Linked DNA regions of Haloactinospora alba. The protein of the gene in region 2 interacts with the protein of the main gene of each other region in a pairwise test. Links are inferred from orthologs where the notes say so. Each region holds a gene or a part of one and is shown on either strand. Other genes may lie near its edges. The genes, in order: rpe and eno.

Region 1 (5,691 bases), 1.9 Mb from region 2 along the record:
GTCAGCACCCCGTGGGCGACCGGGGTTGCGGACCGCAGCGCGACCTCGGTGATCCCCTGGGTGAACGACTGGCAGACATAGTCGAAGTGCGGGGTTCCGCCCCGTATGACGACCCCCAGAGCCACGACGGCGTCGTGCTCCCGGGTGAGTTCCTGTGCCGCCACCGGAAGCTCGACGGTGCCGGGAACCCGCAGCACAGTGGGGTCCTCCACCCCGGAGCGGCGCGCGGCATCCAGCGCGCAGTCCAGCATGGTGTCGACGATCTCGGTGTTCCACCGGGTGGCGACGATTCCCAACCGCAGACCGGTGGCGTCTACGGCGAGGTCCTGGGGACGTCCTGCAGCGGTCATTGTCGGTTTCCTCGTTTCGTGGTGGGTGGGGCTGGGGTGGTTGCTTTTCTCCCGCCCGACAGGACGAGGTCTCTCGTGCTCCGGTCAGGTGGCGGCGGCGATGTCCGGAAGGTCGTGGCCCATTCGGTCCCGTTTCGTGCGCAGGTAGTGCAGGTTGTCGTCCGTGACGGCGGTGGGCATGGTGACCCGTTCGGTCACGGCTATGCCGTGCCGGGCCAGCCCTTCGACCTTGCCGGGGTTGTTGCTGAGCAGACGCACCGAGTGGACACCGAGATCGTCGAGGATCCGGCCGCCGGCACTGAAGTCCCGCGCGTCGGCGGGCAGTCCCAGTTCGAGGTTGGCGTCGACGGTGTCCGCTCCGTCGTCCTGCAGGTGGTACGCGCGGAGTTTGTGCAACAGCCCGATGCCGCGCCCCTCGTGTCCGCGCAGGTACACGATGACCCCGCTCCCGTGTTCGGCGATGCTGGCCATGGCCACCTCGAGCTGGGTACCGCAGTCGCAGCGGCGTGAACCGAAGGCGTCGCCGGTGAGGCACTCCGAGTGGAGCCGGGTGAGGACATCGGTGCCGTTACCGATGTCACCGTGGATCAGAGCGACGTGCTCGGCCCCGTCCGCCGATCCCCGGTAACCCACGGCACGCCACTCCCCGTGCCGGTTGGGTATCCGCGTCTCGACCACGCGCCGGATCCGGGCGGGGACGGCCGAGGGGGTGGTCTCCGCTGCTCCCAGGTGCTGCACGAGTTGTTCGATGGAGACGAGACGCAGGCCGTGTTCGTCGGCGAACTCGCGCAGCCGCGGTAGCCGGGCCATCGTCCCGTCGTCGTTGACCACTTCGGCGAGCACACCCGCCGGCTGCAGTCCCGCCAGACGGGCCAGGTCGACCGAGGCCTCGGTGTGCCCACGCCGGTTGAGGACGCCGCCGGAGCGGTACCGCAGCGGCAGGATGTGGCCGGGGCGGACGAAGTCCTTCGCCGTGCTTTCCCCGTCGGCGAGCAAACCGATCGTACGGGCACGGTCCGCGGCGGAGATTCCGGTCGTGATGCCCGAGCGCGCGTCCACCGTGACGGTGTAGGCGGTACGCATGCTCTCCTGGTTGGCCGTGGTCATCAGGGGGAGCTCGAGCCGGTCGAGGTCGTCCCCGAGCATCGGTACGCAGATGACGCCCGAGGTGTAGCGGATCATGAAGGCCAGGAGCTCCGGGGTGGCCTTCTCGGCAGCGAATATGAGGTCACCTTCGTTCTCCCGGTCCTCGTCGTCCACCACGACCACGGGACGGCCCGCGGCAAGGTCCGCGAGAGCACCGGGTATGTCGTCGAGGTGGATCGGGGTTTCGGGCGTCTCGCTGACGGTACTGGCCATCCTCGCTCCTTGCTGTGGGTCATTGCTGGAGAGGTGGGTGCGCCCGGTTGTCACGGCTCACCGCCTCCCCGTTGCGGTAGGGGTCATGTCTCGCGTACGTGGGCAACCGTCGGCCCCTGTTTCCGGTTCCCACGGCGACGGCACGGTGGGGTGCTCCCTCCCCCCGCGTACCGGAGCCGGGGATGGAGAAGCCGGATCCGCTGGTCGGGACCCGAGCACCGGAACACGGTGGCGCGGTTCCGGACCGGCCGCGGTTCCCGGATCGTTCTCATCCGGCCGCGCTCCGGTCGCCGAGCAGGCGTTCCACGTACTTGGCGAGGACGTCGACCTCCAGGTTGACCGGGTCACCGACCTGTTTGTGGCCGAGAGTGGTCCACGCGAGGGTGGTCGGGATCAGAGCGACACTGAAGGAGGTCTCGGTCAGCGACGCGATGGTGAGGCTGACTCCGTCCACGGTGACGGAACCCTTCCGCACCGTGTATCGGGCGAGTTCCTCCGGGAGTGAGACACGGACGGTCTCGCCGTGTTCGTCGTCACGGCGTTCCAGGATCTCCCCGGTCCCGTCGACATGGCCCTGGACGATGTGTCCGCCGATCCGGTCCGAGACCGCTGCGGCGCGCTCCAGGTTGACCGGGGCCCCCGGGAACAGGTTGCCGAGGCCGGAGCTGTGCAGTGTCTCCTGCATGACGTCGACGGTGAAGCTGTCCGTCGACGCTTCGGTCACGGTCAGGCAGACGCCATTGACGGCTATGGAGTCACCGGGCCGCGCGTCCGAGACGACGGTTGGCCCGTATAGCTCCAGACGGTGGTTCTCCCCCGGCGCGTCGCTGACAGGCGCAATGGAGCGAACCTCACCCAGTTCCTCCACGATTCCGGTAAACACGTCCGAATTATCCCCTTCACCTGCTCGGCTCCGGGGATGGACTGGTGCGGCGACCGTCTCGACGTTCGGATACGGCGGCACACATCACCGGCGCCATCCGAACGCACGCGTACTTCCTCCCATCCGGACTTTCACCGTCGGCACCGGAATTCCACCGGTTCCACCGGCCGAGCATGTCGGTCGGGTCGCGGACTGTCACCGCCGGTTCGGACTTTCACCGACCCCGGAGCACGCGTTGGATTTACGTTTGTTGAAACAAGTGTGCCATGACGGAGCATTCCCTGGGGAGCGGGGAACCCGCAGCGTTCCTGTTCTCACACTCCCGCTTCCTGGGCTTCCTGGGTGCCGGGGCGTTGCGCCAGCCCCATACGCACGAACAGTTCGGGGGCTCCCAGCGCGGTCCAGGCCCCGATGAGCGCGTAACCGACGTAGTCGCCCACCGCTCCCACAGCACCGTTCCCACCAGGCAGCGCGAGGCGCAGTACCACCATGATGAGGACCAGCCCGGTAACACCGAACACGTACCGTGTCACGCGGGAAACGACCGGACCCGACGCGCTGTACCAGCCCCGCACCGCGAGCACGGACAGTCCCGCCAGCACGCCGAAAAACGCACCACCCGTGGTGACCAGGTGTTCCACGGACGCACCGGGCACCGTCCCCGGGACCGATCCGCCCCACCCCTCCGGGGGCTCCCACCCGCCGCGGACTGCCTGCCACGACGCCGCCAGTGCCAGGGGGAGAAGCGAGACGCCTCCTGCCATGCCGAGCTGGACCGTCAGGCTGCGCTGGCGCCACCAACGCAGCACGGTGCCCTCGTAGCGCAGCATCCCCCACAACAGTCCCAGCCCTACCGCCAGGCCGACCAGTACGTCGCTCAGGAAGTGCACCCCGAGGTAGACACGGGAGAACGCGGTCAGACCGATCGCCGCTCCGGCCACCGGCCACGACCACCGCCAGGATATCCTGGCGGCCGCGTACCCCCACCCGACCGTCGCCGTCTGTGTGTGGCCCGAGGGAACGCCGAACGTGTTCTCCGTGGACATCGGCGTCACGGACGAGTCGAACCAGTACGGTCGCGCACCGTAGGCGAGGCTCTTGAGTAACCCGTTAATCACCGATGTTCCGAGCAGGGCTACACCGATCCGCGCGCCGAAGCCCGCGTGCACGCACCAGAACAGCAGCGGCAGCAGCGCGAGGAACAGCATCTCCGAACCGAGGGCGCTCACCGCGAGCATCGGCTGTTCCAGCCATCGCCCCAGAGCCTGGATGCCCCGGATGATGCTGACCTCGACGTCCCAGACCGCGTTCAATGGACACACCTCGCTGTTTCGACCAGCGCTCGCACCCGTCCGGAGCAAGCAATTGCTACCGGATGGTAAAGGTGAAATCCGTACAAGCCCAGAGCCGCGAGCTCACCTCTCCCTCGGTGGTGGGGCTCCTTCGCTCCAGAGCCTTTAGTGTGCTTCCCGTTGTGCCTGGGCACGTAGCGCGTCAACAGCGGCGGCGGGGTCCTCCTTCCCGTACACCGCCGATCCGGCCACGAAGACGTCCGCTCCCGCCGCGGCGGCCTGCTCGATCGTGTCGGCGCTGACGCCACCGTCGACCTGGAGTCGGACCGTTCCCCCACCACCGTCGATCAGTTCCCGGGCGCGCCGGATCTTCGGTACGACCATCTCGAGGAAACTCTGCCCGCCGAACCCCGGTTCAACGGTCATCAGCAGAACCATGTCCAGTTCCGGCAACAGCTCGGCGTAGTGCTCGACCGGTGTGGCGGGGTTGATCGCCAGTCCCGCACGCGCGTGCTCAGCACGGATGGTGCGCAGGGTCCGCACGGGCGCCTTGGCGGCCTCGGCGTGGATGGTCACCCCGCCGGCTCCGGCCTCGGCGTAGGACGGAGCCCACCGGTCCGGGTCCTCGATCATCAGATGACAGTCCAGCGGAAGGTCCGCCACGCGGTGTAACGACTCCACAACGGGAAGCCCCAACGTCAGGTTGGGTACGAAATGGTTGTCCATGACGTCGACGTGCAGCCAGTCGGCCGAGTTCGCCACCGCCGCCGCCTCGTCCGCGAGATGAGTGAAGTCAGCGGACAGGATGCTGGGAGAGATCTGGATTGCCACATCCGGCAGTCTAACGAGTCCCCTCGTGGGAGGCGGGAACGGCACCGGCCGCTTCCGTTCCCGGACCACCACCTCAGTGTTTGCGCAGCAGCGCCACGAAGATCGCGTCGGTACCGTGCCGGTGCGGCCAGAACTGCGCGTACTCGCCCGCCGCCACGTCCGCGACACCGGTGAGCTGGTCAGCGGCGCGCACGGCGGTGACGTCGTCGCGTTCGCCGCGGACCGCGTCGACGACGCCCCGGGTCTCCCCCAGATGCGGCGAGCACGTGGCGTACCCCACCACCCCGCCGGGGCGAACCGCGTCCAGCGCGCGTTCGAGCAGCTCACGCTGCAGCGGCACCAGCTCGGTCACGGTCGCCTCCGTGCGCCGCCACCGCGACTCCGGGCGTCTGCGCAACGCGCCCAACCCGCTGCACGGAACGTCCACGAGCACCCGGTCGAACGTGTCGTTCCGCCACGCCGGACGGGTGGAATCGGCGACGACCACCTGCGCCTCACCGGCGGAACCCTCGACCGCGCCGGCGAGCAGTCCCGCCCGGGCGGGACGCATCTCGGCAGCGAGCAACCGCGCCCCGCGCTCGCCAGCGATGCCGGCGAGCAGGCCGGCCTTCCCGCCCGGTCCCGCGCACGCGTCCAGCCAGTGGGCGTCCCTTCCCTCGATCGGGGTACGGAGCACGGCCAGCGCCGCCAACTGGCTGGCCTCGTCCTGCACGGCGGCACGACGCTGGTGAACCTCGGGCAGCGCTGCCGGGTCGCCCTCCGGCAGGTAAGCGGCGTAGGGGGAATAGGCCGCGGGTACCGCGCCACTGTGCGACAGCTCTTCCACCGTGGCCCGCCCCGGCTTCGCCACCAGAGGGACCAGAGGGCGTTCGTTGTGTGTCGTCAGCAGCTGCTCGGTCTCCCGCAGCTCGCCGTCAGGCGCCTCTCCCAGCGCTTCGGCCAGGGCCGCGACGATCCAACGCGGGTGGCTGTGGCG
Region 2 (7,053 bases):
GGCTGGCCCGGGCCCAGTCCCAGGACACCTACGCCCGCCTCGTCGCCGAGGGTGTGGAGGTCATCGCGGGGGAGGCCCGGATGGTCGACCCGCGGATCGTCGCGGTGGGCGAGCGTCGCATCCACGCCGACATCGTGCTGGTCTCCACCGGCGCCCACCCGCGCGAGCTCCCCTCGGCCCAGCCGGACGGGGAACGCATCCTGAGCTGGCGCCACCTGTACGACCTGGAGAGCCTGCCGGAGAAACTGATCGTGGTGGGTTCGGGCGTCACCGGCGCCGAGTTCGCCAACGCCTACCAGGCACTGGGTTCCCAGGTGACCCTCGTGTCCTCCCGGGACCGGGTGATGCCCACCCAGGACGCCGACGCGGCCGAGGTGCTGCAGGACGTGTTCGCGCGCCGCGGCATGACCGTGCTCGCCAACACCCGCGCCCAGGCGGTCACCAACACGGGTGACGGGGTGCTGGTGGAGCTGTCCGACGGCAGCCAGATCGAGGGCAGCCACTGCCTGATGACGGTGGGGATGATCCCCAACACCCAGGGCATCGGCCTGGAGGAGACCGGCGTGCACCTGGACCAGGGCGGTTTCGTGCAGGTCGACCGGGTGTCGCGGACCTCGACCCCGGGCGTGTACGCCGCCGGCGACTGCACCGGGGTGAACATGCTGGCGTCGGTGGCGGCCATGCAGGGCCGCATCGCGATGTGGCACGCGCTGGGCGAGGCGGTGTCGCCGCTGAAACTGTCCACCGTGGCCTCGACCGTGTTCACCCACCCGGAGCTGTCCGCGGTGGGGGTGACCGAGGAGGACGTGCGCTCCGGCAAGGTGGACGGGCGCATCGTCACACTGCCGCTGGACACCAACCCGCGCGCGAAGATGAACCGCAGCAAGGACGGCTTCGTCAAGCTGATCTGCCGGCGCCACACCGGGATCGTGCTGGGCGGTGTGATCATCGGCCCCAACGCGAGCGAGCTCATCCTGGGAGTGTCGCTGGCGGTGCAGCAGCGGCTGACCGTGGACGACATCGCGCACACGTTCTCGGTGTACCCGTCCCTGTCCGGCAGTGTCACCGAGGCGGCGCGCTCCCTGATGCAGGCCTCGCCCGAGTGAGCTCGCGCGGCGGCGCCGGGCCGCCGTCCAGGGGTCTAACCGTGCTGCGGTGCGGCCTCCCGCTCGGGGGCGGCCGCCGCACGCTGCGCGCGGTGGGCGCGCCAGGACCACGCCACGGCCGCGGCCCAGGCCAGGGCGACGGCGCCGTAGACGGTGTAGCCCACCGCGGCGTGGTTCTGCGCCCACGCGTTGTCGAGCAGCACGCGCACGTTGGTGACGACGATCATCCCGCCGACCGCCGGGCCCAGTAGGCGCGAGGGCACGGTCCGGGCGAGCCAGGCGGCCATGGGCGCGGCCAGCACACCGCCCAGCAGCATCATGACGACCCAGCCGAGGTTGATGCCGCCCAGCCCCAGGCCGACGGCGAAGCCGGCGCTGCCGGCCAGGACGATGGCGAACTCGCTGGTGCTGATCGACCCGATGACCTTGCGGGGCTCGGCCTTCCCGCTGGCCAGTAGCGCGGTGGTGCCGACCGGGCCCCAGCCGCCCCCGCCGGCGGAGTTCATGAACCCGGCCACGAGCCCCAGCGGCGCGAGGAACGCGGCGCGCAGCGGCCGGTTCAGGGTGGGGCGGGGAACTCCGCCCAGGGTGAACCGCACCAGGATGTAGGTGCCCAGCGCGAGCAGGATGCTCGACATCAGCGGGGCCGCGGCCGCGGTGGAGATCCGGCTGAGCAGTACCGCCCCCGCGAACGCCCCGGCGGCGCCCGGCAGGGTCAGGTGGCGCACGATCCGCCAGTCGACGTTGCCGAACCGCCAGTGGGCGAAGCCCGACGCGAGCTGCGACCCGACCTGCGAGAGGTTCACGGTCGCCGAGGCCAGGGCAGGACCCGTTCCCAGCGTCACCAGGAACGTGGTGGAGGCGACGCCGTACCCCATGCCCAGGCTCCCGTTGATCAGTTGGGCGAGGAGACCGACGAAGCCAAGGAGGACAAGGGTCTGCATGGCCGGGCCTTCGTGGTCGCTTATTTTCTACTTCTTTGGTGGGAATAGTAGAGGATTGGGTGCGTTTCGCCAACCCCGGTTCCCGTTCGGAACGGCGAACGCGCCGGTGGCCGGGCCGGTGGTGCCGGGGCGAGACGTAGTGCTGACCGGGTCGCTAGGCTCGGATGCGCAGCAGCGGTGTTCCCGCGTCCGCCTCAGCGGGGAGGCCGCCCCGGGCCGGCGATGTTCGGCCGGTTCCGCGCGCGCCGTCAGCGGCGCGTGAACCCGGACCAACCACGAGAAACGGAGTACGACGTTGGCGTCGATCGAGTCAGTGCAGGGACGGGAGATCCTCGACTCCCGGGGCAATCCCACGGTTGAGGTCGAGGTCCTGCTCGACGACGGGACCACCGCCACGGCGGCTGTTCCCAGCGGTGCCTCCACCGGCCAGTTCGAAGCGGTCGAGCTGCGGGACGGCGGCGACCGCTACGGCGGCAAGGGCGTGGAGAACGCCGTAGCCGCCGTCAACGACGAGATCTCCGACGAGATCCTCGGATTCACCCCCGACGACCAGCGGCTCATCGACCGCGCGCTGCTCGACCTGGACGGCACCGCGGGCCTGTCCCGGATCGGCGCCAACGCGGCGCTGGGGACCTCGCTGGCCGTCGCCCGAGCCGCGTCCGAGAGCCTGGACCTGCCGCTGTTCCGCTACATCGGCGGTCCCAACGCCCACGTCCTGCCCGTGCCGATGATGAACATCCTGAACGGTGGTGCGCACGCCGACACCAACGTCGACATCCAGGAGTTCATGATCGCCCCGGTGGGCGCCGCCAGCTTCCGCGAGGCGGTGCGGTGGGGCGCCGAGGTCTACCAGGCGCTCAAGAAGGTGCTGAAGGGCCACGGGCTGGACACCGGCGTCGGCGACGAGGGCGGGTTCGCCCCCAACCTCTCCAGCAACCGGGCCGCGCTCGACCTCATCCTGGAGGCGATCCGCGCCGCCGGCTACACGCCGGGAACCGACATCGCGCTCGCGCTGGACATCGCCGCCAGTGAGTTCCACTCCGAGGGCACCTACCAGTTCGAGGGCCAGAAGCGCACGGCCAGTGACATGGCCCAGTACTACAGCGAGCTGGTGGACTCCTACCCCCTCGTCTCCCTGGAGGACCCGCTGGACGAGGAGGACTGGGACGGCTGGAGCGAGCTCACCGCCGCCCTGGGCGGCCGGGTGCAGATCGTGGGCGACGACCTGTTCGTCACCAACCCCCAGCGGCTGCAGCGCGGCATCGACCAGGGAGCGGGGAACTCGCTACTGGTCAAGGTCAACCAGATCGGCACGCTCACCGAGACCCTGCAGGCGGTCTCCCTCGCGCAGCGCAACGGCTACACCGCCATGATCTCGCACCGGTCCGGGGAGACCGAGGACACCACCATCGCCGACATCGCGGTGGCGACCAACGCCGGCCAGATCAAGACCGGCGCCCCGGCGCGCAGCGAGCGCGTGGCCAAGTACAACCAGCTGCTGCGGATCGAGGAGGAGCTGGACGACGCCGCCGTGTACGCGGGTGCGTCGGCCTTCCCGCGCGCGGCGGGCCGGAAGTAGGCTGACGGGCCGTGCCTGAGGATTCCCCACAGCCCAAGCGTTCGCGCGGTTCCCGCCCGGGTGGGGCGGGGCCGCGCCCCGCGCGCGGTCAGGGCCGCGGGGGCCGGGCCGGGGCGGGACGGCTGCTTCCGTCCCGCCCCGCGCTGACCAGCCGCGCCGCGATACTGGCGCTGGTGGTGTGCGCGATAGCGCTGAGCCTCGCCTATCCGTTGCGGGAGTACATCGCCCAGCGTTCCGAGATCGCCCAGCTGCGGGCGGAACGCGAGGAGACCCGCGAGAAGGTGGAGGAGCTGAGGGAGCGCCGCGAGCGGCTGCAGGACCCCGACTACATCGAACGCGAGGCCCGCTCCCGGTTGCACTACCAGTACCCGGGGGAGCACTCCTACGTCATCGTGTCCGGCACGGAGGGCGACGAGGACGGCGAGGATGCCGAGGAGAAGTCCCAACCGTGGTTCAGCCGGCTGTGGGAGTCGGTGCGGGAGGCCGACGAGCCCGGCCCTGACGCGGAGGAGATCCCCGAGGCGCAGCCACCCGAGCGGTGAGGGGCGCCGCACCGCGGCCGTGCCGCGTCCCCCTCCGGGGCGGGGATAACCTGGACAGGTTATGACTACCCCTGATGACCACGGTGAGGCGCGTTCGGACCGGGAAGGGCCCGCCCCCGAGGACGCCGCCGCCGTCGAGGAACAGCTCGGGCGCCCGCCGCGCGGCCTGCGCGCCGTGGCGCACCGCTGCCCGTGCGGCCTTCCGGACGTGGTGCGCACCGCACCGCGCCTGGAAGACGGGACCCCCTTCCCGACGCTGTACTACGTGACCTGTCCGCGTGTCGCTTCCGCCGTCGGCACCTTGGAGTCCGAGGGCGTGATGCGCACGATGACCGAACGGCTGGACACGGAACCGGAGCTGCGGGCGTCCTACGAGCGGGCGCACGAGGCCTACCTGGCGGCGCGCACCGAACAGGCCCGCGCCGACGGCGGCGACCCGCTGCCCGAGGGGATGCAGAGCGCGGGCGGCATGCCCACCCGCGTGAAGTGCTTGCACGCGCTGGTCGGCCACGAGCTGGCCGAGCCCGGAACGAACCCGCTGGGCCGGGAGGCGCTGGAGGCGCTGCCCGACTGGTGGCGCGACGGGCCGTGCGTGGCAACGGAACACGGCGCCGCCGCGTGCGCGGGCGCCGACGACGACAGTGAAGGGAACGAAGAGTGAGCAGCGTAGCGGCCGTGGACTGCGGCACGAACTCGATCCGCCTGCTCATCTCCAACGTGCTCGCGTTGGAGGACGGCGAGGTGCAGCTGCTCGACATCGAGCGGCGTATGGAGGTGGTGCGGCTCGGCCAGGGTGTGGACCGCACCGGGGCGTTCGCCCCGGAGGCCTTGGAACGCACCTTCACCGTGCTGCGCGAGTACGCCGAGCTGATGCGGGACAACGGCGTGGAGCTCGGCCCGGACGCGGTGCGGATGGCGGCGACGAGCGCCACGCGCGACGCGTCCAACCGCCAGGAGTTCATCGACGGGGTGCGCGAGATCCTCGGGATCGAGCCCGAGATCATCAGCGGGGACGAGGAGGCGGAACTGTCGTTCGTCGGCGCCACGGCCGAGATCGAGGCCGCCGGCGCCCCGCAGGGGGCCGAGACCGCCGGCGGCGCGCCCGTGCAGCGCCCGTTCCTCGTGGTGGACACCGGCGGGGGCTCCACCGAGTTCGTGCTGGGCTACGCCGAGGCCGACGAGGCGGGGGCGGTGCGCGCGGCGCGGTCGGTGGACGTGGGGTGCGTCCGGCTGACGGAGCGGCACTTCACCACCGACCCGCCCGCGGAGGACCAGGTCGCCGCGGCCCGGGCCGACATCGACGCGGCGCTGGAGGAAGCGGCGCGCACGGTGCCGCTGGACGACGCGGCGACGGTGGTGTGCGTCGCTGGGACCGCCACGACGGTGGCCGGTATCGCGCTGGACCTGCCGAGCTACGACGCCGAGCGGATCCACCACACGTGGGTGTCCGCGCGCCGGATGGGGGAGATCTCCCGGGAGCTGCTGGCGATGCCGCACGAGCAGCGCGCCGCGATCGGGGTGATGCACCCGGGACGGGTGGACGTGATCGCCGCGGGCGCGCTGGTCCTGGAGCGGGTGATGGTCCGGACCGGCGCCGGTGGTTTCCTCACCAGTGAACACGACATCCTGGACGGGCTCGCCTGGAGCCTGTGCCTGCCCGATCCCGAGGACGAGGAGAGCGACGTCTCCGGTCCGTAGCCGGGCGGCCGCGCCGGGTTCCCCGTCCGAGAGTGAGACGGATCACTCCTGAGAACGCGCGTGAAACCATTCACAACCGCGCTGAGCTGGACAGAAGAGGTATACCCGCGTTCTACGATGGTCTAAACCTTTCATGTTCGTTCCTTCCTTGACAGGGGAGGCTTGTGAAAGAATGCACAAGCATGGATGGCGGAAGCAGTCCCGGCTAGACAAGAAGAAATAGCTTTCTTTCCCTAGAAAGCCGACAGGAAGATGACAGTCAAAGAAGACTTACCGATTTTCGTACTCCCGGTGGGGAGTGCGAAGCGGGGATCTAAGGCGGATGCGCGATGACCCAGAGCAGGAACTACCGGCTGGTGCACGGTGGCGGTGACGAGTCCGAGATACCGCACGTACTGGTCGTCGGGGGCGGCTATCTCGGGATGCACACCGCGAAGCGGCTGGAACGCAAGCTCGGACCGGGAGAGGCCCGGATCACGGTGGTCGACCCGAACTCCTACATGACCTATCAGCCGTTCCTCCCCGAACTGGCGGCGGGCAGTATCTCGCCACGACACGCTGTCGTCCCACTGCGCAAGGTCCTGAAACGCACACGCGTGCTCAACGGCCGGGTCATCCGTATCGACCACGCCGGGCGCACGGTCGACTTCGAACCCAACGAGGGCGACCCCTACCAGATCAGCTACGACCACATCGTGATGGCCGCGGGGGCGATCTCCCGGACGCTGCCGATCCCGGGACTGGCCGAGTCCGGCATCGGCATCAAGACCGTGGAAGAGGCCGCCTACCTGCGCAACCACGTGCTGGAGCAGCTCAACATCGCCGACTCCACCGACGACCTCGAGGTGCGCCGCAAGGCCCTCAACTTCGTGTTCGTCGGCGGCGGCTTCGCCGGGGCAGAGGCCATCGGCGAGCTGGAGGACCTGGCGCGCGACGCCACACGGATCTACTCCTCGATCGGTATCGACGACCTGAGGTTCTACCTGATCGAGGCGGCGGACAAGATCTTCCCCGAGGTCGGTCCCGAGGTCGGCACGAAGTCGATGAACCAGTTCAAACAGCGCGGCATCGACGTGCGGCTGTCCACGTTCCTGGAGTCGGCCGTCGACGGGCACATCAAGCTCAGCGACGGGACCGAGTTCGACGCGGGCACCCTCGTGTGGACCGCCGGGGTCAAGCCCAGC

The links.
Region 1: the proteins of eno (region 2) and rpe interact in binary tests that used the Escherichia coli proteins (3 or more experiments, as listed by UniProt). The link is inferred for Haloactinospora alba from one-to-one orthologs.

The regions. Positions count from the first base shown.
Region 1 is NZ_VFQC01000001.1:1,318,135-1,323,825, reverse strand. What follows is about bases 2,883-5,691. They hold rpe (ribulose-phosphate 3-epimerase), read right to left. Parts: upstream 4,716-5,691; coding sequence 4,050-4,715; downstream 2,883-4,049. Other genes in these bases: FHX37_RS05995 (RsmB/NOP family class I SAM-dependent RNA methyltransferase), read right to left, coding at 4,789-5,691; FHX37_RS06005 (phosphatase PAP2 family protein), read right to left, coding at 2,907-3,905. Outside these bases: ribH (6,7-dimethyl-8-ribityllumazine synthase), read right to left, coding at 1-350; FHX37_RS06015 (bifunctional 3,4-dihydroxy-2-butanone-4-phosphate synthase/GTP cyclohydrolase II), read right to left, coding at 435-1,709; FHX37_RS06010 (riboflavin synthase), read right to left, coding at 1,978-2,592. UniProt on the Escherichia coli protein: Catalyzes the reversible epimerization of D-ribulose 5-phosphate to D-xylulose 5-phosphate.
Region 2 is NZ_VFQC01000001.1:3,173,776-3,180,828, reverse strand. What follows is about bases 1,629-4,487. They hold eno (phosphopyruvate hydratase), read left to right. Parts: upstream 1,629-2,345; coding sequence 2,346-3,629; downstream 3,630-4,487. Other genes in these bases: FHX37_RS14260 (DUF501 domain-containing protein), read left to right, coding at 4,233-4,487; FHX37_RS14265 (FtsB family cell division protein), read left to right, coding at 3,641-4,171; FHX37_RS14275 (sulfite exporter TauE/SafE family protein), read right to left, coding at 1,629-2,050. Also shown: FHX37_RS14280 (NAD(P)H-quinone dehydrogenase), read left to right, coding at 1-1,106; more of FHX37_RS14275, read right to left, coding at 1,142-1,628; more of FHX37_RS14260, read left to right, coding at 4,488-4,832; FHX37_RS14255 (Ppx/GppA phosphatase family protein), read left to right, coding at 4,829-5,869; FHX37_RS14250 (NAD(P)/FAD-dependent oxidoreductase), read left to right, coding at 6,199-7,053. UniProt on the Escherichia coli protein: Catalyzes the reversible conversion of 2-phosphoglycerate (2-PG) into phosphoenolpyruvate (PEP). It is essential for the degradation of carbohydrates via glycolysis.